Regions from separate parts of the Trichocoleus sp. AS-A1 genome, predicted to be linked through region 3. Evidence: predicted binding sites of a transcription regulator. Region 3 holds the regulator's gene; each other region holds the start of a gene.

Region 1 (10,403 bases), on a different contig from region 3:
GTAATTATATACAGGAGAGATGTCCGCTCCACAAAAGCTTTATCATAGACGCAATCTGCCGATTTTCTGTCTATGAGCTATTGCCTGAATTCAGGTTGCAACAAGCCTCAAAACCCTGTTGGCACAAACTTTTGTACAAGTTGCGGAACGAAGTTACTGCTCAAGGATCGATACCGCGCGATCGCGCCCATTGGCGAGGGTGGATTTGGCAGAACTTTCTTGGCTGAAGATGCAGATAGGCTAAAAGCTGCTTGTGTAATTAAGCAATTTTTGCCAGTGCCCGAAATTCAAGGCAATTCAGCGGCCATGCAGAAGGCAACCCAGCTATTTGAGCAAGAAGCGAGGCAGCTACTGCAACTGGGAGAACAACATCCACAAATTCCTAGTTTATTTGCCTATTTCGAGCAAGATAAACGCCTGTATCTGGTGCAGCAATATATCGAAGGGCAGGAATTAGGTCAAAACTTGGAACGGCAGCAAGCATTCACAGAAGAGCAAATTCGAGATTTATTAAATGATTTATTGCCGGTGCTGCAATTTGTCCACGAACATCAGGTGATTCACCGGGATATCAAGCCGACGAATATTATTAAACGTAAAAGAGATGGCAAATTCGTCCTAATTGATTTTGGCATTTCTAAAAAATTAACAGTCGGCACTGGTTTAACTAAAACAGGCACAAAAGCTGGCACAGAAGGCTACGCACCCATCGAACAATTTCGCAGCGGTAAAGCTTATCCAGCCAGTGACTTATACAGTTTAGGCGTTACCTGTATTCATCTGCTGACAGCAACCAAGCTTGATGAACTTTACGATCCATTAGAGGGCTGCTGGCTATGGAAAGAGCATCTGAGGGAAAAAGGGAAAAATGTCAGCAGCCAACTGAGTCAAGTTTTGGATAAGTTGCTGAAAGATTATGTGAAAGAACGCTATCAATCAGCCGCTGAAGTTTTGAAAGACTTAAATGCTGTATCTACCCCACCACCGCCAAAATCTCAGAATTGGAGATGTGTCCACACCCTCATAGGGCATTCAAGCTGGGTTCGTTCTATAGCTATCAGTCCGAATGGGCAGACTCTTGCCAGTGGCAGCAATGACAAAACCATTAAGCTGTGGCAGGTGGACAGTGGCAAGCTGATTCATACTCTCACCGGGCATTCAAGTTGGGTTCGTTCTATAGCTATCAGTCCAGATGGGCAGACTCTAGCTAGTGGTAGTGGAGACAGCACCATTAAACTGTGGCAGGTGGATAGTGGCAAGCTGATTCGCACTTTCACGGGGCATTCAAGGTGGGTTCATTCTGTTGTTTTTAGTCCGGATGGGCAGACTCTAGCTAGTGGTAGTGGGGACAAAACCATGAAGCTGTGGCAGGTGGGCAGTGGCAAGCTGATTCGCGATTTTACGGGGCACTTAGACTATATTTTTTCCGTTGCCTTTAGTCCGGACGGGCAAAGTCTTGCCAGTTGCAGTCAGGATTACACTATCAAGCTGTGGCAGGTGGGCAGTGGCAAGCTGATTCAGACTCTCACAGGGCATTTAAGCCGGGTTTATTCTGTTGCTTTTAGTCCGAATGGGCAGACTCTTGCCAGTGGTAGTGGAGATAAGACTATCAAGATTTGGCACTTGGAGACTGGTAAGCTGATTCACAGCCTCACTGGATATTCAAATTCGGTTTGTTCCGTCGCTTTTAGTCCGGATGGGCAGACTCTTGCCAGTGGTAGTGGAGACAACACCATTCAGAATTGGTCGATTGACAGTGGTAAGCTGATTCACACCCTCAGAGGGCATTCAAATTTGGTTTATTCAGTTGCTTTTAGTCCGGATGGGCAGACTTTAGTCAGTGGCAGCGAGGACAAGACTATCAAGATTTGGCGGTGCGATTAACTGGGCGAGAACTAATGCAAAGCGCGGCTCCTAGTCCATTCTTTGGGCATTAGATAAAATTGAGCTGCAACGTGAAGGCGAGATACTCGACTTTTTTAAAAAGTCGGGTATCTGAAACGCTACCAATCATAGAAAAACAAAATTTTCTAATTTTTACCAAGAACCACCTGTATATTTTTCAACAATTCCTCTGACGTGTAGGGCTTTGGTAAAAATGTTTTGACGTTATTACCAGCGATTTCAGTTATCTGGTAATTAGATGTAAGGCCGCTAACTGCAATAATCTTGACCTGTGGATTGATTTTTTGCAAAGCCCGGATAGTCGTTATACCATCCATAGCTGGCATCATCATATCGACTAATACAGCGTTAATATCTTGCTTGTGTTCTGCATATAGCACCAATGCCTCCACTCCATCAGTAGCGGTTAAAACCTTGTAATTATAGGTTTCTAGAGAAATTTTCGTAAGCTCTCGAATTGAATATTCATCATCAACAACGAGAATTAATTCTCCTTGTCCTCTAGGCAATTCATGAGGCAAGCTTTTCGTCTCATCTGGTATCGTTGCCTGCGTTACGGGTAAGTAAATATAAAACTGCGTTCCTTGCCCCACTTCGCTAAGTACCTGCACAAATCCACCGTGACTTTTAACGATACCCATCACCGTTGAAAGACCTAAGCCAGTACCTTGTCCTATCTCTTTTGTTGTGAAAAATGGCTCAAAGATTCTATCTATTATTTCCCTTGAGATTCCCATCCCTGTATCGGATACAGTAATGACAACGTAAGGGCCAACCTTAGCGTCAAGATTCATCCGGACATAGTGTTTATCAACCCATAGATTCCTGGCACCAAGCTCTAAAGTTCCCCCATTTGGCATTGCATCCCTAGCATTTACGCAGAGATTCATCAATACTTGGTGCAGCTGAGTTGCATCCCCAGAAATAGTCCAAAGATCGAGCATGGGGATATCGGTGCGGATTTCAATCGCTCTAGAAAACGTCTGTTTAACAATCTGCTCAATTTCTTTAATAATGTGCCTTACTTGCAGAGTGGTTCGCTTCCCTTCGACTCCTCGCACAAATGACAGCACTTGTTTAACGAGATCGGCACTTCGTTGAGTATTGGTTTCTAGTGTTTTTAGTATTCGCCGGCTCTGCTCATCCTGAAGTTTGTGTTCCAAGATTTGAACAGACATTAATACAGGTGCTAGGGCATTGTTGAGATCGTGGGCAATCCCGCTTGCCAGAGTGCCGATACTCTCCATGCGCTGTGCCCGAAGAAACTGGGCTTCGAGTTGTTTCCTCTCTGTAATATCGGTATTAACAGTTAAGATGAATTTGGGTTGTTCTTCTTCATCCCGAACGAGAGTCCAGCGACTTGCAACGATAATATTTTTCCCGTCTTTTGTGACTTGATGCAATTCACCCTGCCACTCGTTTTCTTGGGCAAGAATATTCTGATTTTTTTGGAGTTGTGGTGAAATTTCCTTGTATAAAAGTTGATTAGCATTCTTACCAAAAACTTCTTCTGTCTTCCATCCGTACAAACGTTCAGCCCCTTTGTTCCAAAATAGGATTTGGTTGTTCAGGTCTCGGACGAGAATTGCATCGGTTGTAATATCAAGCAAAGCCGCTTGTTCTTGGATTTTCCGATCTGCCTGTTTGCGCTCGGTGATGTCAAGGACAAAACCGACAACGTTTGGTTGAGATGGTTCCATCAGCGCTGCACCAATCATCACTGGAACGCGACGACCATCTTTGGAAATAAATTCTTTCTCGTAGGGAGTACAATTGCCAGAACTGAGGAATTGTGCGATCGCGTCTTCGTCTAAATGGCGATATTCGGGCGGAGTAATTTCATCCCAACGCAAACCTCCCGTTGGCAGTTCCTCCCGCTCATATCCCACCATCTGTAGAAAGGCATCATTCGCTTCGGTAATATTGCCCCGAAAATCTGCGAAAATAATCCCAATGATATTCGATTCAACCAAGCATCTAAATCGAGCTTCGCTTTCCTGGAGCGCTATAAATGCTTGCTCTCGTTCTGCTTCTGCTTGTTTGCGTTCGCATATCTCCTGTTCTAAACGTATATTTTGGTCTATCAGTTTTTTGGTCAAGCAACGCAGGCGTAGGTGGATGCTGACACGGGCTAAAACTTCTTCATGCTGGAGCGGTTTAGTAATGTAATCTACCGCCCCAAGATTCAACCCTTTGACCTTATCCACTGTCTCACTCAGCGCGGTCATAAAAATTACGGGAATATCTTGAGTTACTTGATTCGCTTTTAGGCGGCGGCAAGTTTCAAACCCATCTATTCCGGGCATGAGTACATCTAACAAAATTAGGTCGGGTGAAGCATACTCGGCACTTTCAATTGCACTTTCGCCATCTTCAGCCACTAAAACTTGGAAGCCGGAATGAGCCAGGAAATCGAACAGCATTCCCAAATTGGTAGGAGTGTCATCAACGATTAAGATAACTCCTTTTTCAACCGTATCAACACTCATTCATACCTCTTAAATTCTGTAATAAACTATAAGACTTGTTTCTCTTTAAAACCTTACCGAATTGACAAAATGGGTAGTATACGGAATCAACTGCCGATCCAACCCCTCAAGGTAAGCGATCGCTCTACGACGCCTCTAAAATCGTCTTTCCTTGCCTAGATCGAGCAAGTCTGCGATTTCCTTGGCAGGCGGAGGGTACTCTTGACTTTGAATGCGCCACTCATCAGTTGAACTAATTGACAGCGAATTGCCAATTTTAATCCCGTTCCTTTTGCATCCGGTGCAATACCAATTCCTGTATCTGCCACCTGAAACTGGGTTCTCTCCGTTTGGTAGCCCACTTTGAAAGTTATAACGCCAATTTCTGTAAACTTGACTGCATTGCGAAGTAAGTTAATTAAAACTTGCCGCAATTAGATCGCCTCGCGTCTGAAGATGGGTTTATAAACTTCCTTTAATCGAGAGGATTTACCAATTCCTAACCGCATTTTTAAAGGGTTCCTTTTTTTGCCCTTGATTTGGACTGCAAGCAATCCACCTTTGTATAGATTTTAAGATATTTTTCCTTATTTAAAATTACACCAAATCGTCAAGAAACGTAACGAATTTATAAATTTTTTAGCTTTTGATAACCGAAACTTTTGTTTGTATTTTTAGTATTAAAAATTTATTAAATTTTCAATGTTTATTGCAAACGTCATATAAGAAACAGTTTTAAATGATTCAACCAACCCAATTGGATAGACAAATGTGGCGGTTTTCTTTCTCCTCAGAGATAACGCCTCGCTGGATAATAAGCTTAGGAGGCGAAAAACGTCATGAAACTCACAATACTGGTTGCCGCCGCTTTATCGGTGCCGCTATCGCTGGCGACGCCCGTACAAGCGGCAAATATGGGGCACGTCAAACGATTGCTGGAAACGAAAGAATGCGTAGGGTGCGACCTTTCCGGTGCTGATTTAAGCGGTGCCGACTTGAGAGAAGCGAACCTGCAACGGGCTAACTTAAGGAAAGCCAACCTAACCGGAGCCAATCTGGCTGGTGCTAACTTATACGTAGCGGACTTAGATCGCGCCCAGCTCAGAAACGCTAACTTACAAAATGCCATCCTAAGATTTACGCGCTTAACGGATGCCAACTTAGAAGGTGCTGACCTGCAAAAAGCGACTTTGAGATTTGCAAACTTGACAGGTGCCAAGCTGAAAAATGCCAACTTGCTTGGGGCTGACTTAAATAGTGCTAATTTATACCAGACAAATATCCGATGAAGAATTCTGCCTGGTATCGTTATCCCCGATAATTTAGGTGCATTTAGAACTAAACGCGATCGCCTCTTTTAACTGCCGCACATCACCTGGCGCATAGTTCGCATATTCACAGGCAGTTCTAGCTGCATTGCCTGTTCGATGAAAATTGACGGCACTGGGATATTGGGCGTTGCTTTTACTGTATAGGTGAGCAAAGTGCCATTCTCGTAATCTTGCAAACTTAAGTCAGCACAGAAATCGGTAAAAGTACCTTTTTCCAAGCGAAAATGAATTTCCTGCTGCACGATCTCAGACACACTCAGATAAGCCTCAACCTGAAGACTGAGAAACAGGAAAGTTTTCGTGGCAACTTGGTAAACACTCTTGGAACTCGTCCCTTCCGGTAAGCCAACAGGCGAGGAGACGTTGGAGTGCAGTACCTCAGAGTGAGTAACATCTGGGAAATATTGCACCCAACGGGGATAGTCTGTCACTTGTTGCCAAACGCGCGATCGCTCGATTGGCAAATACATTTGGGCAGTAACAGCACCCCCCCAAGTAGAACGCAATTGCGTTTCTATCAAAATCTCACCTTGCAAAAGCGCCGTTGAGTATCTCTTGCTCAGCGACAAGTCTGAGGCGGCATCCATCGAGTCCGACGGAAAAAGTATACTCATACTGACTCAGCTACTCCTCAATCAATAGTAATTCGATGTCAAGCTAACACAGGTTGTCTCAGACGTGGAAGGCAAGGTATGTTGGCTAATCTCCTAATTTGATCCTACATCGCTGTTTCAGCAACTCAGTATGTAACAATGATGACCATAATTCCTCAAGCATGTCAGGAGCCAAGGAACGTGAGTTGCTCTCCCAACCCAGGCACCGCAATTTTGTTGTATCGCTGGCATTGCTTTAGTGATTACAGCGATTATCGTGGTACTGAAAGGATCGGGCGTTCTGAAGCAGCTTCGACTACGTCATCTGGGCGTTAGTTCTCTTTACCTTGGTTGCTGGTATCCTCGGCGGCATTCGCAGCTTGGGCGGACGTAGCCGATGGCAATATTCTGTTTTAACCATTTATTTGGTCGAGTCTGTGAGCCAAACTCCTAACCCTGAAACCCTGATTTCTTCTATTTTTGCCAGTGTTGTAGGGCTGACAATTGCGGTGTATCTGTTGCGAGGATTTGGAATTCTCACGTTCATCCCTGGCGGCGTTATCTGGATATTAATTTTGCTTTCAATTGCGAGTGGGATTACTTACGGCGTTCAGCGCACTCGCCGATAATTGCTTTCTTTTTCAAAGTTTGTTAAGTCATTTAGTATCTTTAAATACATTTAATATCAACCTTCGGGGCGATTCGCTGGAATTGTCATGTTCGCTATTCTCCAAGAGAAATTAACAAAAATTAAAAAACAAATTTCAGGAGAAGTGAATGACCGCGACAAACCCAACTACACAGCCAAGTGTTTCCACCGTAGAACGCAGTATCTCAGCCGTTTTCAAAGAGCGCGAACAAATTGAGAAAGTGATTCACCGCTTGCTCGATCGTGGGATTTCCCGCGACGATATTTCAGTAATCGGCAAAAACTTTCATTCCGAAACTCGCATTGCTGGATTCATCACCAAAAAAGATGTGATTTTAGGCGGGCTAAGAAGCGGCGGCATCTTTGGTTCCTTGTTTGGTTCAGCCCTTGGCTTGCTGACTGGTGTGGGAGTGCTGTTCATTCCTTTTGTGGGTTCAGTCGTCGCGGCAGGACCCATTGGTGCGGCGTTGCTGGGTGCAGCAAGTGGTGCTTTAGCGGGTGCAGCGGGCGCTGGTTTAGTCTCTGCTTTGGTCGCTTTGGGAATGCCAGAAGACAAAGCTGCCATTTATCAAACTCGCGTCGAAGCTGGAGATTTTCTGGTAGTTGTAGAAGTCTCTGCCAATCAATCCGGTGAAATTCAGCTGCTGCTAGAAAGTGCTGGTGGCGAAGAAGTGCATACCAGCGAAACCACATTACCCCGCAAACGCGCTGGGAAACTGGAAAGTCCTAGCGATTTGTCCCCGGAAGTTCGTTCTCACCTCTCAGAGGATGCTCAAAGGACATTTATCGCCAATTACAACAAAGCGCTAGAAGACTCTGGCGATGAATCCAAAGCCGAACATCATGCCTGGGATGTTGTTTCTGAACAATTTGAACAAGATGAACACGGCTTTTGGTCGAAGGCTAAAGCAAAGCTGTAGCAACTGAGCGGTTGAAAGTGCGTCTACAAGAGAATTAACCTGCTGGCGTGGGTTTCAAAACTTTTGATTCGGCTTAAGGCAAGTGCGATTCAGCGATAGTCCTTGGCTCAAAACTTAAGTTTCTCGAACATGAACAATGGGTTGTGCAAAAGCCGGTGTAACTTCGATTACGTCGGCTTTTAGTATTATGTATAGGCAAATGTTGAGGAGCGATAATGAAGAAGTATATATGTACAGTTTGCAACTACATCTACGATCAACAACAGGGCGACCCAGATAGCGGTATCCAACCGGGTACGGCATTTGAAGATATCCCGGAAGACTGGGTATGTCCTACGTGTGGAGCCACAAAAGGGGATTTTGAACCATACGACGGGTAGAGAGATAATATCGCATCTGTACGGAAATATTCCGTGAAATCGGCAATAGCTTGATTGTGCAACCTTTAAAAGTAGTAGTGATTGGCGGTGGGGCAGCGGGTTTTTTTGGTGCAATTACCTGTGCCGAAACTTATCCCCAGGCGCAAGTAATTTTGTTAGAAGCTGGACGACAACCCTTATCTAAAGTTCGGATTTCTGGCGGCGGGCGATGCAATGTTACTCATGCTTGCTTTGACCCGGCTGGTTTAGTGCAATATTACCCCAGAGGTGGGAAAGCACTTCGGGGGGCTTTTAGTCGTTTCCAAGCTAAAGATACAGTCGTTTGGTTTAGCGATCGCGGCGTCCAATTGAAAACTGAACCGGATGGACGGATGTTTCCAATTACAGATAGTTCCGAAACTATTGTGGATTGTCTGTTTGAGGCAGCAAGGGCATCTGGAGTGCAGATTCGCAGGGGAACACCTGTTGATAAGATTTTCCGGCAAGTGACTTCATTGAATCAACCACTCGACACCGGCTTTGAGATCCAGTTGAAGTCAGGAGAGATCCTCAAGTGCGATCGCATTCTCCTCGCTACCGGCAGCAATCCCCAAGGCTACCGCTGGGCAAAAACTTTAGGACACACGATTGAACCACCCGTTCCCTCTCTATTCACCTTTACGATTTCCGACACCCGGTTGCAAGATTTAGCCGGAGTCAGCGTGGAAAGTGCGCGTCTGCGTTTGGGTGTCGGTAAAACTCAGTTAGAACAAATCGGACCATTACTGATTACCCACTGGGGTTTGAGTGGCCCTGCTGCCTTGAAACTGTCGGCTTGGGCAGCTAGAATGCTGCACGATTGCAATTATCGAACAACGTTGCAAATTAATTGGCTACCCCAGTACAACCCGGAAAAGCTGCGGGAAATGCTTTTGGCGGTCAAGTCCCAATTGCCCCAACGCGCCATTTCTACCAGTTGTCCGCTGCCCTTACCTCGACGCCTCTGGCAGAGTTTAATTGCTGCTGTGGGGATTAGTGGGGAACAGCGTTGGGCGGAATTATCTAATAAAGTTCTCAATCAGCTAATTCAAGAACTTTCCGAGGGTAAGTACCAAATTCAGGGGAAGGGTGTCTTTAAGGAAGAATTCGTTACCTGTGGCGGCGTCAACTTAAAGGAAGTGAACTTTAAGACAATGGAAAGCCGCATCTGTCCGGGACTTTACTTTGCCGGAGAAATCCTCGATATTGACGGCGTCACGGGTGGCTTTAACTTTCAGAGTGCCTGGACGACTGCTTACTTAGCGGGTCAGGCAATGGGCAACGAAGAAATTAAAAATTAAAAATTAAAAATTAAAAACCCAAAAATTTAATTTTTAATTGTGTCTTGGCGGTGCGAATACTTGATGAATCTCTTGTATAGCTGCCAATTCATTTACAGTTGTCCATGAATATGCCGATGAAATTTCACGAAATTGTCGAAAAACTGGGTACTACTGCCGCCTGCAATAGTTTGACCTCAAATACAGATTGCAACCCGGAAATTACGGGAGTAGCACCCGTCGATGAGGCTGCCATTGGCACACTCAGCTACATAGAGGGCGCGAAATTTGCGGCTTTTGTGGGAAAAACCTTTGCCAGTGCCTTAATTTTACCGCCGGATGAAAAGTTACAAGCACAAGCATCTGAGCGGCGAATTGCCTGGATTGCGGTATCCGATCCGCGATTAATGTTTGCCGCCGCGATCGCGCTTTTCTATAAACCCTTCCGTCCAGGGCCAGCAATCCATCCCACAGCAGTCATTCATCCCGACGCCAAAATTGGTCAAGATGTTTACATCGGCGCTCATGCAGTCCTTGAGGCGGGTACAGAGATTGGAAATGCTGTCATCATTCACCCGAATGTAGTCATTTACCCAGACGTGCAGATAGGCGATCGCACGGTATTACACGCTAATTGTTCCATTCACGAACGCACCCGCATCGGCGCAGATTGCGTCATTCATAGCGGTGCTGTCCTCGGTGCGGAAGGCTTTGGGTTTGTCCCCACTCCGACTGGCTGGTTCAAAATGGAGCAGTCTGGCTACACTGTTCTGGAAGATGGCGTCGAAGTGGGTTGCAATAGCACCATTGACCGCCCCGCTGTGGGGGAAACCCGCGTCGCCCACAACACCAAAATTGA
Region 2 (10,403 bases), on a different contig from region 3:
TTTCTATCCAGCCCATTGCTGTCTTGGGAGAAGAGAAAATGACAATTTTATTTCAGTTGGTACTAGGTGCTTTAGTCTTTTTATCATTCGTCATGGTCATTGGGGTTCCAGTTGCCTATGCCACTCCTCAGAACTGGGATCAGTCTAAGCGCCTCCTTCTTTTAGGATCTGGAGTTTGGATTGCTCTGGTATTTCTGACAGGTGCCCTAAGCTATTTGGTAGTTTAAGGATAGTCAGAGTCAGTCATCGGTCAGGGTTCGATGGTCATCAGTCCACTGCACCCGACTCAGGACTAAAGACAAATGACTGATGACTCAAAACAACTGACAAAAAGCTTCTTATATCTAAAATCATGGCAGTTTTCGAGGGAACGTTTACTCAGACTCAACCCCTACGGTTTGCGATCGTCATCGGTCGCTTCAACGATTTGGTGACGACTAAACTATTGGAGGGGTGTCAAGATTGTCTGAAACGCCACGGCATCGATGTCAACCCTCAAGGCACTCAAGTGGACTATGCTTGGGTTCCTGGGAGTTTTGAGGTGCCTTTGGTGGCTCACCAGTTGGCACTCACGCGCCGATATGATGCTGTAATTTGCCTGGGTGCAGTCATTCGGGGTCAAACTCCCCATTTTGATTATGTCGCCTCGGAAGTCTCCAAGGGGATTGCCAATGCTGGGTTTCAAACGGGTGTGCCGATCATTTTTGGCATTTTGACAGTAGATACGATGCAACAAGCCTTGGAAAGAGCTGGCATCAAGAGTAACAACGGCTGGGGCTATGCGATGAATGCTCTTGAGATGGCAAGCTTGATGCAGCAGCTCAAAGGGAATGCCGGTGGCGCATCCTACGGTAACAATGCGGTTCATACAGTGACTACTCAAGCACTGCCAGTTTCGCCGAACCTGGCGATTTCTCCAGAGTCAGCAGTTGAGCGCAACGCATCTGATTCTCTTTGATCGTTGCACTGTGAGTCGGGTGCGCTGAGAGCTGGGGCGGGGTTTTCCCGCCCAGAGCTGCGAAGTCAGGAAAACTGATCTCTCGTCTTTCATGCCACCCTTTGGGAAGGGCAAAGCCGAACATCCTTCATTTTTGCCCTAGCACTTCTCGTCCTAGGTAAGGTTGCAGCGCTTCGGGTATCTTGATGGTGCCATCGGGTTGTTGATAGTTCTCCAGAATCGCTGCCATCGTGCGCCCAATTGCCAATCCGGAACCGTTCAGCGTGTGGACAAATTGGGTTCCTTTTTTTCCAGCTTCTTTGAAACGAATGCTGCCGCGCCGCGCCTGAAAATCCTTAAAATCGGAGCAGCTAGAAATCTCGCGGTATTTCCCAGCAGAAGGGAGCCATACCTCTAGGTCGTAGCACTTTGCTGCCCCAAACCCTAAATCCCCAGTGCATAACTCAATGACGCGATAAGGCAACTTCAATGCCTGCAAAATTGCCTCGGCATTTTGTACCAACGATTCATGTTCTGCGGCTGAGTTATTGGGATGGACAAGTTTTACCAACTCGACTTTATTAAACTGGTGCAGTCGAATTAGCCCCCGCGTGTCTCGTCCGTAGCTACCTGCTTCCCGGCGAAAACAGGGAGTATAGGCACAGTGATAGATAGGCAGCTGCGACGCCTCTAAGATTTCGTCTCGATAGAGATTCGTCACCGGCACTTCAGCAGTGGGAGCTAGCCACAAGTCATCTTGAGCGCATTTAAAGCTTTCGTCGGCAAATTTGGGCAGCTGACTTGTGGCGGTGAGCGATTCGCTGTTGATCAGAAAGGGGGGAATGACTTCTACGTATCCAGCAGCGATTTGCTGGTCGAGCATGAAGCTAATTAAAGCTCTTTCTAAGGCAGCACCAGCACCAATTAGCGTGACAAAACGACTTTGTGCAACTTTCGCAGAGCGCTCAAAGTTGAGAATTCCCATTTGTTCGCCGATTTCCCAGTGAGGGAGAATTTCGGAGTTTTGAGGCAAGTATTCATCCCCCCAGCGGCGGACTTCTACATTCTCTTCTTCACTTTTACCAATCGGTGTGGACTCACTGGGTAAGTTAGGAAACGATAACAAGAGCGCTTCTAACTCGGCTTTCAGGGTTCTTTCCTGGGGTTCAAGTTCGGCAATCTGGTTTTTGATTTGGTTGCCTTCTTCCCGCAATGCTTGGATTTTTGAGCCGTTGGGATCGCTACCCGATTTAATTTTTTGACCAACTAATTTGCCGATTTCGTTCCCACGAGCTTGGAGCTGACTTCGCTTTGCTTCTAGTTCTCGTTGCTGCTGGTCGCGCTGCAAAATCGGCTGTAGGTCATATTGCCCGATCCCGCGACGATTCAGGCGCTCTTGTACACCTTCTGAATTTTCCCGTATCTGCTTGAGGTCTAGCACAGATTTTTTCCAGCTTTTTTTGCCAATTAATCAGAATACACTGCGATCGCGCGATCGCGATGATACAGCCGAGAGTCTGTATGCGCTCTCAGCCTTCTTTACTTGCTGATGCCGCAATTCGACCCTTTGCCTCCATTACTGTCGGTTGATGCGACTATACAACCACAAGGAAACAACAATCCCGGCAAAATGAGCGGTAATTGTATGTGTATTCGCCAGCACCACAAAAATATCTAAAGGTTGAATCAACCGATTAATAAATTGGGGATCGTAGATGGCTACCCCACCTTGAGCCTGAGCCAGCGACTTTGCCAGCAGAGTGCCGGTAATCGCTTCTGCGCCCAGAACTGCTAATAATAATCCCCCTAAACTAACGAGTAATCCAAACCTTAAAACTTTAATCGTATCTGCCTTTTTCGGGCGGAGGTTGGGATTAGGATCTTTTAGCTGTATGCCCAAACGGGTGTAACGCCAAGCTTGATAAACACTGAAATACAGCACTAAAAGACCGCAAACTGCAAAAAAGATACTGCCACCCGTCCCTGGGCTAGCAGCGGCAGCGCCACTGGCACGCGGCTGGGCGGCGGGGATGGCAAACAAGAAAATTATGCTCGAAACAACGGCTAGGACTAACTGAACCCAGAAGCCAGCCCAGCCAGCGATCCGAAAAGAGCCAGCGATTCGCTGTAGAGCTGAAGGAACGGGAGATGAATCGAACTGTTCTCGCATAAATTGATTTTAAATCGGTTTAATTCCGGATTTATCTATAAACAGAGCGTTTTGTTGAACAAGTAATGCAATCCCAAATTTATACGGTAATCTTCCTAACCACCAGTTTGAGGCAATGGGGCAGCAAAATTCAAAGATGTTTAACCTCTGGAGAACTTTTAACCCAATGGAGCCGTCTTTCTTTCGAGAGCAGGCTTCTAATTTACTTGGCTTTGATGACGGCCTGCCATTTCCAGAGCAACCCTCTCGAAGTGGAAGCAGCATGATGAAATTCCTGCAACCAAATCTCAGGAAGCATTTACTCTCCGTCGCTTATGCAGTTGCTTTGGTAGGTAGTTTGGCAGCCTATCAAAGGACGGTGATACCGAAACCGCTTTCGGTAGCGCAAAAACATTGGGCAGCGATCGCTACGGAAAACCCGGAGCGAACAGTCACGCAATACAGTGACAATGCCATTTTAATGCGCTCCTATGGCGTTCTGGACGAAGTCTATCAGGGGAAATCCATCTACCCAGCCTGGGAAGAATTCTTCTCGAAGTACAAGATTCAAGATTTCCAGGTTGTAAAACAACAGCAACGCGATCGCGCTGTCGAAGCAGTCATCACGATCTATGCCAAGTCCAAGCACGGAACCCCTGTTGTTCTGTCGCTTTCCTACCAGGTGCAATTTGATAAGGATGGCAAAATCATCCGTGAAGTCTGGCAGGCCAACCCAGAATTGAGTGTCTAAAATTGATGGTATCGTTCTGTCATTTTGCCAGCTGACATCACGCGCTGCTTTTGATCGTTCGCGGTCTTAATACACCAGTGATAGCAGCCTTGTTTGGGGTGTGTTTTCTGATTGATAAAGGCATCGTTAGATTGGGGAAACCGATCCTAATCCAATTTGTTTGGCTGGGAGTTCAGTGAATTATGCAGATGAAATTTGAGGATATTTATCAGTTTTTTCAAGACCCTCCTCCCACTTATCTCAACAAGGAACTAGCGGTGTGTTATGTCCTTTCAGTTTTGATGAGTGGAGAATCCTATGGAACCGAACTCATCGGGCGACTAGAGAGTGAATATCCTACCTATCGGCTTTCTGATACCGTCTTATACAGCGCCTTAAAATTTCTGGAAGACCAAGCCGCTATCACAGGGTATTGGAAAAAAGTGGAAGGGAGAGGAAGACCTCGTCGAATGTATCAAATTCGCCCAGAGTGTCTGGAACAGGCTCATGACCTAGCTCGCCTTTGGGATGAATACACAATGAGAGAATCTCAAGCCATCTGAGCCAATCCCAAAGAAGCTCTCTTGCGATAGGCTATAGGTTATAGGCGATCTTGTATCTCTTGGACAAGAGCCTATTTTCCATTGTCCTATCTAGAAATTCGTGAATACGACAATTCTCTCTTCAACATTTCTGCTAACACTGTTGTTAGCAGTCGGTCTATTTTTCTTTATCCGAGCCTCCGCTAAGGATCGAACGCAACAAGTGAAACTGATTGCGGAGCAACCAGAAGAATCAATTTTAATTCAATTGCAACAATATTTCGATCGGCGTGCTTACCGGATTGCGGCGGTGGATGCAAAGCAAAATCAAGTTACATTCCAAGGCTTTGTCCGCCCCAGCTGGTTTTTGGCAATTTTTCTGAGCTTATTAGCTTTTTGTGGCTTTCTTTGTTTGGCGTTGGTTTTAGCAATCCTATTTCCCCAATTCGCTAAAATTTTCCTAGGTTTGGTTCTCCTTTCACCAGCCGCTGGCGTTTTTTACTGGAAAAAAGCTGGACGCAGCGAACAAGTTTCCCTGAAGGTGGAAACATTTGCAGGTGTCGAAAAAGAGACTAGAAGTTTAATAACTGTCATCGCCCATCGTGATGAATTGGCTCAATTGCAACAGGAACTGCAATTAAAGCCTTGCGAATGACAACTCTCTGGCTAAAAATCTTAAAAAATTCCAAAACCTGGTCAGTTTGTGAATCCAAAAGAATTTTAATTAGAAGGAAAAATTCAAAATTCCTCCTATAAAACAATAGGGGCGGTTCGCGAACCGCCCCTATAACCGAGTTTTCACGTTTAATGCCTAAAACTTCAGCTGCTACGAACAGCGGCGAGGGTAGGCTTTTCCACAGGATTGTCGATTATCCTAAGGCTAGGAAACAGAAAATGATTTTCTTCAACATATTGGGCACCAAATAGCCCCTTTTCCGCCCAAAAGTACCGATCTGTGGTGTGTTCGTTCCGCTTCACGAGCAGCAAAGCAGGCGGAAGGATTCCTTCGGTTTGAATAAACTTTCGCGCGGCGGTGACTGGTTTATCTTCGCCACTTTCAATACTATACTGAGGGACATGCTCTAAAATTCTACGTCCTTCCTGGCGACGGCGACTTTTCCGCTTGCGTCTTCTAGCCAACCTCCTTACCTCCCCTTTAATTCTGACAGTTGTAATGATAGATACAAAAACCGTCGCAAGTATATCGGTTTGAGTTCAAAATATCAACCGCTTTTTACCGATTGATACAAACATTACAGACCTCAGAAATTAAAATCGACAGCAGCAGAACGGGCAATAGACGCTATATATGCAAGCTTGTCCAAACTAAAGCCTAGATATAGCGTATAAAGGGCTATATTTATTCGACTTTGACAAAATTTAGCCAGTTTGGAAGCAATTTCGTAACCAAACTATCATGAAAGCTCGCTAAAATTCTTGTAATAAAAAGAAACAAAAATGCGGTCTTTGCACGATCTTTGCCGCTTCAGCGCAATTGCGTGTCAGGATCGACGGAAGAAAACCCGATCCGATGAATGCAATTTTCCTCGCTGTCAAGTACCCAAGTATAAGCGAATGTGTCTATGTCTACCAGTTCAGAATTCATAACTTTGTGCCAATCACAAGTAGCACTATTAACTCAAGGACTGGAAGCTGCCTTGAGTGTTGTGTATTTAACGGAAGAACTGGTAGAGGGCGTCCCAACTAAGCTAAGGCCGGTTGTTGCTTACCCACAGACAGCGGTGGAATGGGAAACGGATGAGATTTCGGCTTTGGGATTTTCCGATCGACCGTTGGCATCCATTCCTCGGTTATTGTCAGCGGCATCTCCGGTTCCTCAGGAGTCCGATGCGGTTTCTGAGACGGGTTCAACGGAATCGGCGGCTGAAGTCGGGAAAGAAGAAACGATTGATGAATTGCAGGCAAAGGCGGGGACATCGCCCCTCCAGCGATCGCTCTTCGCCGATGCTGACCTGAGTAGCTCCTCGCGCCAAATTGTGGTGCCTTTGTTGCATGAAGGTGTGGTGATGGGGTTGCTGGTGACAGCTCGTGAAGATAGACCTTGGAACCAGCGGGAACGAACCGCGATTGAACGGATTGCCGATACACTGGCGAGCGCTTGTATTCTGGATCGGCGTTCCCAATGGTTTGAGCAACAACTGAGTCAGCAACGTCATCTTCAGGCTCAACAGCGCGATCTCATGGACGATCTGATACATCAGTTTCGCAATCCCATGACCGCCTTACGGACGTTTGGCAAGTTGCTCCTCAGACGATTGGTACCCGGAGATGCGAACCGCGAAGTTGCTAACAGCATCGTGCGTGAAAGCGATCGCTTGCAAGAGTTGCTTCTACAGTTCGATCGGGCAGTGGATATGGACGAAGGAGAGTTAGTGCCTTTGTACGGGCAAATCGCGGATCGTTCTTACGATGCAGTTCCCGTGCCGATTGCCCCGTCTTGCCCGCTTCCCCCAAAAGATGAGGATTTAGGAAATCTCTACTCTCCCTTGGGATTGGAGCCTCAGACAATTCCGACGAGAGCGCTGGCGTTGGAATCCTGCTCGGTGGCGAAAGTTTTGGAACCGCTAGTGGTGACATCCAGCGCGATCGCCCAAGAAAAAAATCTGGCTTTATTAGCAGAAATTCCTCCGAATTTGCCGCCAGTACAAGCCAATGCCAAAGTACTGCGCGAAGTGTTAAGCAATCTGATTGACAATGCTTTGAAATATACCCCGGCGGGTGGGCAAGTTTACATTCAGGCAGGAAATCGACGACATACTTCTCAAGGAGATTTTCAGGCGATCGCAATTAGCGATACTGGCCCTGGCATTCCCGTGCAAGATAAAGAGCATTTGTTTGAGCGACATTACCGAGGCGTCCAGGCAGAAACTGAGATTCCGGGGAGTGGATTGGGTTTAGCGATCGCGCGAGATTTGGTAGAACAAATGCAGGGCGAAATTGAAGTCATTAGCCCCGCCGAACGCAACTGGCTCGATCGCAGTATTCCCCACACTCAAGGACCCGGAACGACCTTTATTGTCTGGTTACTAACTGAAGCCTTAAAGGGCGAAGATGAAGTTTGATAAGTTGCTCTTCCATTTATTTGTATTTGAGCTGGTAATTGGTAATACGATTACTTATCTGGGGCGATGGGTCTGCATGGTAGCACTCATCAATGATTCGTGAAGACGAGATGCCCGACTTCTTGGAGAAGTCGGGCATCTGAACTGCTGGCATCTCACAACTCAAATAGGATTGCGATAAGACGCCATTTAGAATTAAAAACCCGGTTCCTTCTAGAAACCGGGTTTAGAAAATGCTTATTTCTTTGTGCCTATCTGCTTAAAGAATGAAGCAATCAGCAGTCAAATAGAATTGCACGCTTCATTCTGCAAATATTACTGCTCTAGCACTAACTCATCATTTAACCGCAGATTCAGATCCGTATCCGGGTCAATCGCAATCAGATCGACTCTATCCCGACCGAGGAACAGTCCAATGAGTCCACCAATTCCCAGACCGCCCAAGACTTCTTCGGTAGCGATCGCTTTGTCACCCGTCACAGCAGAAACCGCAGCAGCAGCAGCAGCACCTAATGCGGCATTCTTGAGGATCCCACCAACGCTAGTACCCTTGGTAACGGATTCGGTTTTGGTAATGGTTTGAGAAGTAGCATCGATAGCCACCCGTTGACCGTTCGTGAAAACCAGTTCCTTCGCCACAAACTGAGAGCCTCCCTGAGCCGGTTGCAGTTCACCGACCACTTGGCTTCCAGAGGGGATTAGCACCGTTCCATCAGATGTGGTGATATTTGCTGCCACCGTTAGCGTCAGCGGTGCCCTTTCGTCCTTTGTAACCAGAATTTTTTCTTTCTCGTACCTAACTGGGATGGTGGTTCCAGCCGGAATCGCGACTGTCGTGTCCTCTGGCGGTGTGTCGTTGAGAGAGACAATATAGGGCGAGTTAATTGCCGCTACTTGTCCAGAACTCACCAATGCCTGATAGATGAAAGCTGCTACCTCCGCTCTGGTGGCATTCCGAGTTGGATTCAGCGTCTGGAGAGTCGGATAGTTCACCACAATGCTCTTTTCTGTTGCCGCAGCAATGCTACTGCGAGCATAGGTAGAGATGGAAGAAGCATCGTTATACACTTGCAAATCAGCCGATACGGGATTGCTGGCAGTGTAATTCAAGCCATTCGCCAAGGAAACTAGAACTTGTTCGCGGGGAATATTTTGTGTAGGTCTAAAGACGTTACCGGGATAACCCGACAAAAATCCCATTTCGTAAGCTTCACGGATAGCCGAGTATGCCCAGTAGGTCGATGAAAGATCCACAAAATTAACAGCATTGCGGATTTTATTCTTGTTGAAGGCCTTACGAACCATCGCCGCGAATTGGGCACGAGTCACCGGATCGTTGGGTCGAAACGTACCATCGGGGAACCCGGCAATTACATCACGTTGTGCCAGTTCTTGAATAAAACTAGCAGCCCAGTAGCTTGAGGATACATCACTAAAATTGATAGCTTGAGCAACAGCTGGTGCCGGTGACATAATTGTTTCTACTAGGGGAGCCATCGAACCTGCCGACATTCCCAGCATTAGTAGTAAAGCTGTTCCAGATTTCAAGCGCTTTAAGTTAGACATTGAGAACTTCTCCACTTTTCGCATTCCTTTGATTATTTAGACCTAAGATTACCTGATAGGTTCCTAGAAATTTCAATCTCAACAAATTTATTTACTGCCGTGACAGATTATAGAGATATAGACAGTTTCAGCAGAAAGTTCTGGACTGCCTAAGAAGGAAAGACGCATATTTTGCAAAAATAGTTGCTTGTTGTAGAAAAAATTGGCTTCCGGAACCTCTAGAAGCCGATCACAATATAGATTGGGAATACAAAAAAAAGGCACGCTATGTGTAGCCTGCCCTAACTTGTGGAATGATGATGTCAAAATTTGGGTCTTTATCTATTAGTCTTAAAGCTAGTTCTGATGGTCAACCCACCGACGGTAGAGTTTTTGAATCGCTTTGAGGACAGGACTAGGGGCTGACTTCTGAGAGGCACTGTTGGGATCTAGAAGCTGTAATCGAGTCAGGAGTTTAGCTTCCTCAATCGCTACCTCGCCATCGCTATAAATTAAAGCGCTGAGGGCTTCGATGAGGCGCTGGTAATCGTCGGTGCTGGGGCGATCGCCTAAATAATCTTGCACCCAATTGTAGACCTCGCTTGGGCTTACAGCGACGAGTTCATACAACAAAGGCTGAATCTCCGGATCGTCAGCAATGCCCTTTTCCTTCGCCACTCGCTGAAGATATTGCCGTTCCTCTGACTGAATTTTGCCATCAATCCAAGCTGCACCGATGAGAATTTTAACAAGCTGTTTAACACTAGAATTGGCTACCATTGGCTTTTCCCTTATTTCCCCTAACAGATTAATCCATCAACAGATTTCTGCAACCACAACTACCATAGAGGTTTAGCTATTTTTCTTCTGTAGCCGCACCATAAAGAATCCATCCATTTGATGCCGGTGGGGCCAGACTTCGATCCATCCAGCAGGGGTAGTATAAGCTGCCGCTGGTGAATTGGGGTTGGGGGGCAAAATCTGCCACTGGGGGTAACGCTCTAAAAAGGCGCGAACAACACCTTCATTCTCCAATGGATGCAAGGTACAAGTTGCATAAACCAGAATTCCATCCGGTTTAACCCAGGTAGCCACTCGATCTAATAGTTCGCCTTGCAGAATTGAAAGTTCCTGAACTGTCTGTAGAGTTTGCCGCCAACGGGCGTCAGCATGACGATGTAGCGTCCCCAGTCCAGAGCAGGGGGCATCGAGTAATACCCTATCAGCTTGATTGATAAACTGGGGTAGGTTGCGGCTGTCCCCCTCCTGAATTTGAATCGAGTGCAAGCTTAACCGTTTGGCATTTTCTTGCAGTTTCCGAAGACGGGAAGCAGTCTTGTCACACGCCCAAACAGTTCCCCGATCTTCCATTAATTCTGCGATGTGCGTTGTCTTTCCCCCTGGTGCTGCACAGGCA
Region 3 (10,403 bases):
CGACTCAATGCTCCAGCGATCGCTCCTAAACTGATGGCAATGGGATGACGAATCGCGGGGTCTTGGAGCATTTAACTTGAAAATTAGACTCTCGGACTGGGGAATGAAGGGTCTCCAATCCAGCGATTTCTTATAGGAGGTTAGGTTTGTTAACCCGTACCTTTGCTATCGCTTTTTGCCTTAACCCTCTGAAATTATACCGATAGGCTGAAGGAAATATACTACAGAAATGCTATTTCTGATATAGCCCTTTATTTAAGCAGATGCCTTCAACGAGAGCAAGCGGAGTGAATCAGTTTAAAACCGTTGCCTAATTTAGGTCTGTTTAGTGCGCCAATCATTACCGTCAGCTACTGGTTCATTGGTGGTTGGACAGGTGCCTTGGTAGGGATTGCTTTAGTAGCTGTGACGAACTTACGAACTCTACCATATCTACAATCGCGACACGTTAACTCAAGCCGTTGCTGTCACAATTGGTCGTGCGATCGCGTTTCTTGCCCCAATAGTTAGCTACCGCTGATGATTTATTGGCTGTACTAGCATTTCTTCAATTTTCCGGTTTGTGAAATTAGTAGCCGAACCTTACTAAAAGCTAATCTTTTTCACTCAAAACTCTACTCATGAGATGTAGCCATGAATACAGAAGTCCCTAATAATACAGAAACCGCCATAACAGTTAGCCCGGAGACAAAGGCTATCGTTGATGAAAATATGGCAGGCGAATCCGAAGATTTGAAGCGTGAAACGATGGCGCTGATTGACGCCATTAAAAAACGGGCGCAGGTAGAAACAAAATCTGCTACCGAATATACTCGCGATGCCTATCTCAATGCAGTGAAACAAGCACGGGAGAAGATTGAACAGGATAAGTTGTTCGATCCAGAGCGAATTTCATACTCGATTAAACTCATTCAAATGGATGCAGAGAAGAACTGGGAGTCCATCGTGAAGGAAGTGTCAACTTTAGGCGATCGCCTTGCCGAAGCTGCTAAAGCGGCTTGGGATGTCCTGACAGCTCCTCGCACCCCTTCTTGATGTTGAAACAGTAATCACGCGCAACCACGCGCTGATATAAAACAGGGGCACTCAGCTAGCTGGGTGCCTTTCTAATTTTTTAATTCTAAATTCGGATAGCCTAATCTAGTCAGGCATTACCAGCAAGCTTTAGAATTTCACTGACAATAACAGGGTTTACTTCAGATGATTAACAAATATTGATTACTTAAATGTTGGCTGCGATTGGATAGGGTACTTTTATGAAAATTGCAACTCACAACAGATTGCTTGTCGCGGTTGCCAGCCTTCTGTTTGGATTAGCGATCGCTCTAATTTCTGGATGTGAAGCCATCTCAAATTTTCGGACTTCTCAAGTTAATTTTGATGCAACTGAGGGACAAGCCCGTAATTCGCAAATAGTCATCCCGCTTAAATTTAGCTGGGCTGATTCATTTTCAGAAGAGCTAGCAGCAGTCAAAATAGACGGCCAATGGGGCTATCTTGATAATAAAGGCAACTTCGCAATCAAACCTCAATTTGATAATGCCGAATCTTTTTTCCAAGGGTTAGCGGCTACCAAACTAAAGAACAAGTGGGGCTATATCAACAAGAGTGGCAACTTAGTCATTAAACCAAAATATGATTTGGCTAAGAATTTTTCTCAAGGGCTGGCAGCGGTAAAGATAGATGGAAAGTGGGGATATATTGATAAGAAAGGGAACTTGGTAATTAACCCAAAATTTGATTTTGCTGAATCTTTTTCTATAAGCGATCGCACTGCGTTAGCGCTGGCGGCGGTAGAAATCGGTAAAAAGTGGGGCTATATCGGCAAGAAAGGCAACTTCGTCATTCAGCCCCAGTTTGATGTTGCTGAATCTTTTTCTATAAGCGATCGCAGTGAATCAGCCCTAGGACTCGCGCCAGTCAAAAAAGACAACAAATGGGGCTATATCGATAATCGGGGAGACGTTATTGTTCCGTTGGAATTTGAGGAAGCTAAGTTTTTTTCGGAAGGACTAGCAGTGATATCCAGTAATAATAAGTGGGGCTATATTGACAAAATGGGATATCTTGTTATTCCACTCCAATTTGATTGGGCTGGGGACTTTTCTCAAGGACTGGCGGGCATAACGATAGACACTAAGGTAGGCTATATTGACAAGGTAAGCAATGTTGTCATTCCCCCACAATTTGATAATATTTATAACTTTTCAGAAGACCTAGCAGCGGTAAAGAACGGCGACAAATGGGGCTATATCAATAAGAGTGGCAAATTCGTAATTAAACCCCAATTTGATAGCGCTCAATCTTTTTCGCAAGGGCTAGCAAAAGTTAAGATTGGCAATAAATATGGCTATATCCGCAAACCTCTTCCATAAGTTCTCATTTCTGAAGACATAGAAGAATTGAGAGTCAGTGGTCGCGGAAACTTCAGCAGAATGAAGCGAGAGCCTGGTGAGGATTTCCCTGGCTCTCGTTGCCTTTATCGGAGTGTATTTGCAAGGAAACCTATAACACGCCTTTAGAACTGGGGATCGTACCGCCACGACGGGGATCAACTTCGATTGCCATGCGGAGCGATCGCGCAAACGCTTTGAACGTCGCTTCAATAATGTGGTGCGAATTAATTCCATCTAGTTGGCGAATGTGCAGCGTCATCTGGCTGTGATTGATCAACGCCACAAAAAATTCCCGCACCAGCTGGGTGTCATAAGTCCCGACTCGCTGAGTGGGAATCTCTAAGCCATAGCTCAGATGAGGACGTCCGGAAAAATCTAACGCTACCTGAACCAACGCTTCATCGAGAGGGGCGAGGAAATTCCCAAATCGGACAATTCCTTTGCGATCGCCCAGTGCTTGATGCAACGCCATTCCTAGGGTAATTCCCACATCTTCATTGGTATGGTGGTCATCAATTTCCAAGTCTCCCGTCGCGGCTACATCCAAATCAATCAGGCTGTGAGAGGCGATTTGATGCAGCATATGGTCTAAAAACGGAATGCCAGTTTTTGCATTGCAAGTGCCATTCCCGTCTAATTTGACGGTGACGATAACATCCGTTTCGCCCGTCTTGCGGGGAACCCTTGCCATCCGAGGAGACAAAAGCTGTTCAATGCTTGGAGAAGGTGTAAATTGGCGATCGCGTGCCTGCATCGCAGATGCTCACTCAAGAAAATAAAGTTAAGTTTATTATCCTACTTTACTGAGCATCTGGGAGACGCGAAAGCCTTTAAAATGCAAAATTAAAAATTAAAAATTAGCAGAATCTTTGCTTTTTAATTTTTAATTTTTAATGTTTGATTCTTTTTACATCCCCATAATCTCGTATCCCGCATCGACATACAGCACCTGACCTGTAATGCCACTTGCCAAATCGCTACACAAGAAAGCAGCCGCATTTCCCACTTCTTTCTGAGTTACAGTGCGTCGCAGCGGTGCCACTTCCTCAACGTGATGGATCATATCCAGAATGCCACCTACCGCCGACGATGCCAAAGTGCGGATAGGACCTGCCGAAATTGCATTCACGCGAATATTCTGTGGACCTAATTCAGATGCCAGGTAACGGACACTCATTTCCAATCCAGACTTGGCAATTCCCATTACGTTGTAGTTGGGGATCACCTTAACGCCGCCTAGATAAGTCAGCGTGACAATACTGCCGCCTTCTGTCATCAGTGGTTTTGCTGACCCGGCAAGTTGCACCAGCGAATAGGTACTAATTTCTAGAGCTTGGGTGAAGCCAGCGCGGGTAGTGTTGCTAAAATCACCTGATAAATCTTCCTTGTTCGCAAAGGCAAGACAATGGATCAGGATGTCTAGCTTACCCCACTTATCGCGGATGGCGTCAAATGTAGACTGAATTTGGGTCTCATTCTGGACATCGCAGGGTAAAAACAAGCTGGGGTTGAGGGGTTCTACCAACTCTGCCACTTTTTTTTCAAAGCGACCCCGGTCGTCTGGCAGGTAAGTCACTCCTAGATTCGCACCCGCTTGGTGCAGTTGCTGAGCAATCCCCCAGGCGATCGATCGGTTGTTGGCAATGCCGGTGACAAGGGCGTTTTTTCCGGTTAAATCTAGCATAAATGTCGATTTTGAAGGCAATATTAGAGGATATCCGATTTAGGGGAGTATTCAAGATCGCGATCGCCCGGAGCAAGGCTGTCTAGTACGGGTAAGGAGCGTGCCTCCTTACTCACCATGCATCCCACCCGATAGCGCAGATACTGTCAAGATATCAACATTTTCCGTCATAATCTTACTTGCCTTGAGCAGGGAGAGAACTAAAGAAGGTAGCCGGGGAAACTACTTTAAAATTTTGTATCAAATAGCACAAAAACCGCTTGGAAGTCAGTTTATCTGTGTCTAATGTCAGAAAACTCTCATAGTTGTTTTGCTATGGTTAAAGTTCCTCCGACAGAAAGTTGCAGAAGTCTGTAGGGCAGCATTTAGGAAAAAGGAAGTGGCAGTGACGCAAGATAGACCGCTAGCAGCTGTGTTCCGTCAACTGGGAGGTGGGGCGTTTCCACCCGTGGTGGAAACTTTTGAGCGGGGCAAGACGATCTTTTTCCCAGGAGACCCGGCTGAACGGGTATACTTTTTGCTCAAAGGTGCAGTAAAGCTGTCTCGCGTGTATGAAGCTGGGGAAGAAATTACCGTGGCGTTGCTGCGAGAAAACAGCGTTTTTGGAGTACTGTCCTTAATTACAGGGCATCGTTCGGATCGGTTTTATCACGCTGTAGCATTTACGCCAGTGGAGCTGCTTTCGGCACCGATCGATCAGGTAGAGCAATCGCTCAAGGATAATCCGGAGCTATCGATGTTGATGCTGCAAGGGCTTTCTTCGCGCATTTTGCAAACAGAAATGATGATTGAGACATTAGCTCACCGAGATATGGGATCGCGCTTGGTGAGTTTTCTATTGATTCTGTGCCGTGATTTTGGCGTTCCTACCGCCAATGGAATTACGATCGATCTGAAGCTTTCTCATCAAGCGATCGCAGAAGCAATCGGCTCCACCAGGGTAACTGTCACCCGCTTACTGGGAGATTTGCGGGAGGAAAAAATGATTTCTATCCACAAGAAAAAAATTACGGTACACAACCCAGTTACACTGAGTCAGCAGTTTACTTGAAAACAGCTAGAGGCTCTCGTCAGGTTGTAGGTTAGGTTGTTGGTTAAAACGGCATGGTAGCGCGAGCAGGTTATCCAGTTTTAACATTTAGTCGGGAGTTGAGTTAAAAGGTGTCAGGTTTTAAGCGGATAGTTTTCAACCTTGCAACCTTTAACCTTTCCGATTTCACCTTCGATCTTTAATTCCTGTTAACCCTTTCTCTAGCCTGCGATGCGATAGGCTGTAACTGGAATGACTGTAGCAGACAATGACCGACAGTGCGCTCTTCCTGATTTTGTCTATTTTAGTGTTGGGAAGCGTCATCGCAACGGTAGGCGATCGCATTGGCACGCGCGTGGGAAAAGCACGCCTGTCGTTGTTCAATCTGCGTCCCCGCAAAACAGCTGTTTTAGTAACGATTCTAACGGGACTAACGATTTCTGCCTCAACACTGACAATCATCTTTGCGACAAGCGAACAATTGCGGATTGGAGTTTTTAGACTCCAAGAAGTGCAGAAAAAACTCAAGACAGCCAGTAAGGATATTGCCAAAGCGAACGAGCAGAAACGGAAAACCGAAAGCGAACTTGCTAAAACCGCCGCCCAAAAAGAGCAAGTCGAGAAGGAACTCGCTCAAGCTCGCACCCAGCAATCTGTCGCTCAGCAGCGCTTAGATGCGATTAATCGATCTTTGGCAGCTGCGCTGGCTAAACAAGGCCAGACGGAGGCGCAACTAAATCAAACTCAAAGCGAACTGAGTCGGGTCGCCAGCAGCTTTCAGCAAACCCAAAAACAGCTGACCTCTGTCTCTGGGCAAGCGAAGACGCTACGTTCGGAAATCCAACAACTTCAAGCAGAACGCCAAGAATTGCTCCAGCAGCGAAATCAAGTCAGAGCTGAAATTACTGAATTCAAAGCGAAAGTGACTCAGCGCGACCAAAAAATTGCCCAGCAAGACCGAGCAATTAGCCAACGCGATGAGCAAATTCTCAAGCGGGATCAAGCCCTTGTGGAACTTGATGAGAAACTTGCTGCCTTTCGGAAGAGCCTGAGCGATCGCGATGAGCAAATTGCCCAGCGAGACAAAGCCTTATCTCTACTTGATAACAAAATTTCTCAACGAGATGAGGTGATTGCCCAGCGAGAAAATCGCCTTAAAGAACTCGAAAAACAACAAGCTTCCCTAGAGCAGGAAGTGGCAACCTTAGAACAGTATTACCAGTCTTATCAAACTTTGCGTCAGGGTAGTCTGGCTCTGCTGCGCGGTCAGGTTCTGGCGGCTGGCGTTTTTCGTATTGTCGAGCCAGCCGCAGCCCGACAGGTCATTGAGCAGCTATTACGGGAAGCGAATCGGACAGCGATTAAAGCGACCCAACCCGGTCTCAACAAGGTGGCGAACGAACGGGTCGTGCAAATTACAGAGGCACAGGTCGAGCAACTGATCAACCAGATTCAGGATGGTCGAAACTATGTAGTCCGAGTTTTTTCGGCTGGTAACTATGTCCAGGGAGAAAAGCAGGTACAAGTCTTTGCAGACGCCGCACCCAATCAAGTTGTATTCCGCACTGGTGAAGTCGTAGCAACGACATCTGCCGATCCTTCAAACATGACCGACCAACAAATTCGGCAGCGGATTGACCTGCTGCTTGGAGCATCCCAGTTCCGAGCCACTCGCGCGGGGATTTTAGGAGATACAGTTCAGGTTGGGGACAATCGAATTGTTAGCTTGATTCGGTTTATCGAGCAGTTGAAAAAGCACAATAAGCCGATTTCTCTGAAAGCGGTCGTGGCAGAGGACGCCTATATTGCCGGACCCATGAAATTAAATTTGGAGGCAGTTGAAGACGGAGAAGTTGTGGTGAGGATGTAATTTATTAGTCATTAGTGATGAGATGATGACTAATGGCAATTAACCATTCGTAAATTAGCAATTAGCCAATTCAGATGATTTTAGGGTTCGATCCAGGGCGCGATAAGTGTGGTTTAGCCGTAGTGGGGAAAGACAATTCTCTGCATTACCACGAGGTTGTACCGGCAGAAACAGCGATCGCAACGATCCTTGACTTATGTGAAGAGTACCCGATTGATACTCTGGTGATGGGAGATCAAACCACTTCCAAAAGTTGGAAAAAGAAACTTCAGCAATTCCCAACGTCGGTGCCAATTGTCCTGGTAGATGAGCGCTACAGTACATTGGAAGCACGCGATCGCTATTGGCAAATGTACCCTCCCCAAGGTTTAGGACGCCTGATTCCCCAAGGGATGCGGAGTCTACCCCGACCAATCGATGACATTGTTGCCATCCTCCTCATCGAAAGATACATGAAGCAACGAGAGACGAGGAACTAGGAAACTCTGTCATTCTTAACTTTCTTAATTTAAACTGAACTCAAAACTCAAAACTTTTAAAGTTCCGCCCGGATCGTAAACGCATAGTCCCCTCCAGGCTCTAGCTGGTAATCTTTCTGTTCTAAAAATCGACCCAGAGGTTCCTGAATTAAAGCGCGTCCCAAAGAAGGTGTCACCGACAATTGACCCTGTCGGAAACACCACTGGAACTGCCATTCATATTCTGCCGCCGTGACTTCCCCTGCTAGAAAGCCCCGTTGCCAGGAAAGATGGGTAATTCGGACGTGGGCAGTAGTTTGAGGTAAACGCTTAGAACTCACAATCGCTGTGCCGATCAAATACCTTCATTCAGCAACAATACTAAACTTATTGCGATCGCCTTCGAGATAACATCATTCTCACAGCTGATACTGAGCTGGCACGAACCGAGTAAAAATATCCCTCTGGATATGGAAAGTGCCAGACTAGATCGGTATTGACTAGGATGAAAGAAGAGTAACATCTGAGCAAAAAAGGTGCAATTTTGAGTCGTTTATCGTCTGACCGAACCCCAAATGCCAGCCAGTTCCCTTCACAAACCCCGGACGCGACAGATTTGGATCGGGAACTAGATAACGCCATTTTGAGCTTTGATGACATCCAAGCAGAACTGAATTACAAAAAGGCGCAAAATGCTCTGCGAGACTTGGTAGATAACCTGGATCTCACTCCTCAAGAGCGGACGGGACTGGAATCCGAGATTAATGATTTGGCAACGATGCTGGAGAAGTTAGATCGATCGGTCGTCCAGATTGCCGCCTTTGGGATGGTGGGACGGGGTAAATCTTCAGTACTAAACGCCTTATTAGGTCAGAACGTGTTTGAAACGGGACCACTTCATGGCGTCACCCGCACCCATCAAGGTGCCAGATGGCAACTGACTCAGGAGAATGAGGCGGGAAGCGTCAGCGATATCCTACGAGTCACGCTGCCGAGTGCGGGCAATTCCCAAATCGAGCTAATTGACACCCCTGGAATTGACGAAGTAGACGGAGAAACCCGCGAAACCTTAGCCAGACAAGTTGCCAGACAAGCAGACTTGCTGCTGTTTGTCATTTCGGGCGACATGAACAAGGTGGAATACGAGGCGCTCTCACAATTGCGGGAAGTCGGTAAACCGATGTTGCTGGTATTTAACAAAATTGACCAGTATCCGGATGCCGACCGGATGGCGATTTACCGCAAAATCCGGGATGAACGGGTGCGGGAATTGCTCTCACCAGATGAAATTGTGATGGTCGCCGCCTCTCCCCTGGTGGCGCAGGCGGTTCGCCGTCCTGACGGAACGAGGGCAGTGCAGCGGCGACCGGGAACGCCGCAAGTTCTGGATTTGAAGCTGAAAATTCTGGAAATTTTACACCGGGAAGGCAAGGCTCTGGTAGCGCTCAACACCATGCTGTATGCCGATGATGTGAACGAACAGATGATTGCTAGGAAGATGCAGATTCGTGATGAAAGTGCGAATCAGATTATCTGGAAAGGGGTGATGACGAAGGCAGTTGCGATCGCCCTCAACCCGGTCACGGTTGTCGATCTCCTCAGCGGTGCCGTCATCGACGTGGCAATGATTCTCACTTTATCTAAACTCTACGGCATCCCCATGACCCAGCCTGGAGCGGTGGGACTGCTACAAAAAATTGCCATCAGTATGGGCGGAATTAGCGCTAGCGAACTTTTGGCAACTTTGGGACTGAGTTCCCTGAAAAGTCTCTTAGGACTCTCCGCACCCGCAACGGGTGGGGTGTCTTTAGGTCCCTATCTATCAGTTGCCGTGACTCAGGCAGGTGTTTCTGGGGTTTCTTCTTACGGGATTGGACAAGTCACTAAAACTTACTTGGCGAACGGCGCTTCCTGGGGTCCCGATGGCCCAAAAGCCGTGGTAAGTCGCATTCTGACTTCGCTGGATGAAGCCTCAATTTTGAATCGGATTAAGAATGAGTTGAGTGCAAAGTTAGTGAATTAAAACAAGCGATCGCTTGTTTTTAAAAAGAGCGATCGCTTGTTTTTTTATTACTTAAAATTTATCTAACTCGATTTACAAACTAATCGATCAGCGCAACTGATCGATTAGTTTATTTGGCTCGAATATTTTTATAATAAAGGACTTGTTTTGTATATATTAAAGCCATAATATAGTAATTTTATTTGTCTAACTACATAATAGTTTAGTTGGAGTGCAGAGGACATTGTCCTCTGCACGAGTTCCAAAAAGAATCTACTAAAACAGTAAAAATTAGGATAGAAGAATTCCAAATAAGTTGCCAACTTTCTCTTTGTTCGCGCTTTTTGCGTCTAAAGCGTAGCGGTTCGCTTAAAAAGCAATGTCTAGCAATTAAGTAAAGCTGTAGATTCAGTTTCCGAATGAAGCGATCGCGTGTTTTTTTAGAATCCTTAAGATTTCCGGAAAGCTATTGGAAGATTGTGCGATCGCTTTAATACCTTACCCCTACTTGCTGATTATAGACAGCGCAGGCAATTTTTTTAGCTAAGCATACAAAATAAAAAAGCTCGGCAACTTTAGAAGAAACCGATTTTCTAATATAACAATTGACTGGAATTGCAGCCTTTTCACTTGTAGCGTTTGCGCTATGAGGCGCTAGATGCTTGGGCAAGGTAATTACATTGTTTCTGTAGCGGACACTGAACACAGCGAGGATTTCTAGCTGTGCAAACTGCCGCCCCAAAGTCCAAAAGCGCTAAGTTCCAGGTTCCCACTTGCGTTGTCGGTGCTGCCTGTTCTGCCGCCTCCCAGAGCAGTCGATCCCGCCCTTTCACTCGACCGCCCTGCAATCCGAAAAAGCGCTCCAAGATGCGGGCAACGTTGGTATCGAGTACGGCGAGAGGTTGTCCAAAGGCATTGGCACAGATAGACCGCGCCGTGTATTTCCCGACTCCGGGAAGCAAG

What was found. The regulator NtcA, encoded in region 3, controls nitrogen genes in cyanobacteria. The targets are predictions, from matches to a motif close to TTTGTANNNNNNNNTACAAA.
Region 1: the regulator NtcA is predicted to act here: its motif matches at 6,958-6,977, upstream of NC994_RS04705 (ChaB family protein).
Region 2: the regulator NtcA is predicted to act here: its motif matches at 5,527-5,546, upstream of NC994_RS12275 (DUF3155 domain-containing protein).

The regions. Positions count from the first base shown of each region.
Region 1 is NZ_JAMPKG010000004.1:66,083-76,485, forward strand. Features, by position in the region: gene NC994_RS04675 (serine/threonine-protein kinase) at 73-1,884, shown strand; gene NC994_RS04680 (response regulator) at 2,031-4,394, opposite strand; gene NC994_RS04685 (ATP-binding protein) at 4,550-4,807, opposite strand; gene NC994_RS04690 (pentapeptide repeat-containing protein) at 5,213-5,662, shown strand; gene NC994_RS04695 (SRPBCC family protein) at 5,731-6,318, opposite strand; gene NC994_RS04700 (hypothetical protein) at 6,735-6,926, shown strand; gene NC994_RS04705 (ChaB family protein) at 7,075-7,866, shown strand; gene rd (rubredoxin) at 8,082-8,246, shown strand; gene NC994_RS04715 (NAD(P)/FAD-dependent oxidoreductase) at 8,297-9,565, shown strand; gene lpxD (UDP-3-O-(3-hydroxymyristoyl)glucosamine N-acyltransferase) at 9,682-10,403, shown strand, end outside.
Region 2 is NZ_JAMPKG010000013.1:69,597-79,999, forward strand. Features, by position in the region: gene psbZ (photosystem II reaction center protein PsbZ) at 39-227, shown strand; partial or broken gene ribH (6,7-dimethyl-8-ribityllumazine synthase) at 353-826, shown strand; gene serS (serine--tRNA ligase) at 1,086-2,378, opposite strand; gene NC994_RS12255 (DUF3611 family protein) at 2,514-3,107, opposite strand; gene NC994_RS12260 (hypothetical protein) at 3,244-3,837, shown strand; gene NC994_RS12265 (PadR family transcriptional regulator) at 4,026-4,379, shown strand; gene NC994_RS12270 (cofactor assembly of complex C subunit B) at 4,480-5,013, shown strand; gene NC994_RS12275 (DUF3155 domain-containing protein) at 5,178-5,498, opposite strand; gene NC994_RS12280 (ATP-binding protein) at 5,942-7,441, shown strand; gene NC994_RS12285 (S-layer homology domain-containing protein) at 7,757-9,007, opposite strand; gene NC994_RS12290 (TerB family tellurite resistance protein) at 9,344-9,766, opposite strand; gene NC994_RS12295 (16S rRNA (cytosine(967)-C(5))-methyltransferase) at 9,839-10,403, opposite strand, start outside.
Region 3 is NZ_JAMPKG010000029.1:66,666-77,068, reverse strand. Features, by position in the region: gene crcB (fluoride efflux transporter CrcB) at 1-71, opposite strand, end outside; gene NC994_RS20465 (hypothetical protein) at 634-1,035, shown strand; gene NC994_RS20460 (WG repeat-containing protein) at 1,257-2,375, shown strand; gene hisB (imidazoleglycerol-phosphate dehydratase HisB) at 2,506-3,150, opposite strand; gene fabI (enoyl-ACP reductase FabI) at 3,304-4,080, opposite strand; gene ntcA (global nitrogen regulator NtcA) at 4,460-5,131, shown strand; gene NC994_RS20440 (DUF3084 domain-containing protein) at 5,379-6,980, shown strand; gene NC994_RS20435 (pre-16S rRNA-processing nuclease YqgF) at 7,055-7,459, shown strand; gene NC994_RS20430 (DUF3146 family protein) at 7,516-7,779, opposite strand; gene NC994_RS20425 (GTP-binding protein) at 8,055-9,461, shown strand; gene NC994_RS20420 (A/G-specific adenine glycosylase) at 10,085-10,403, opposite strand, start outside.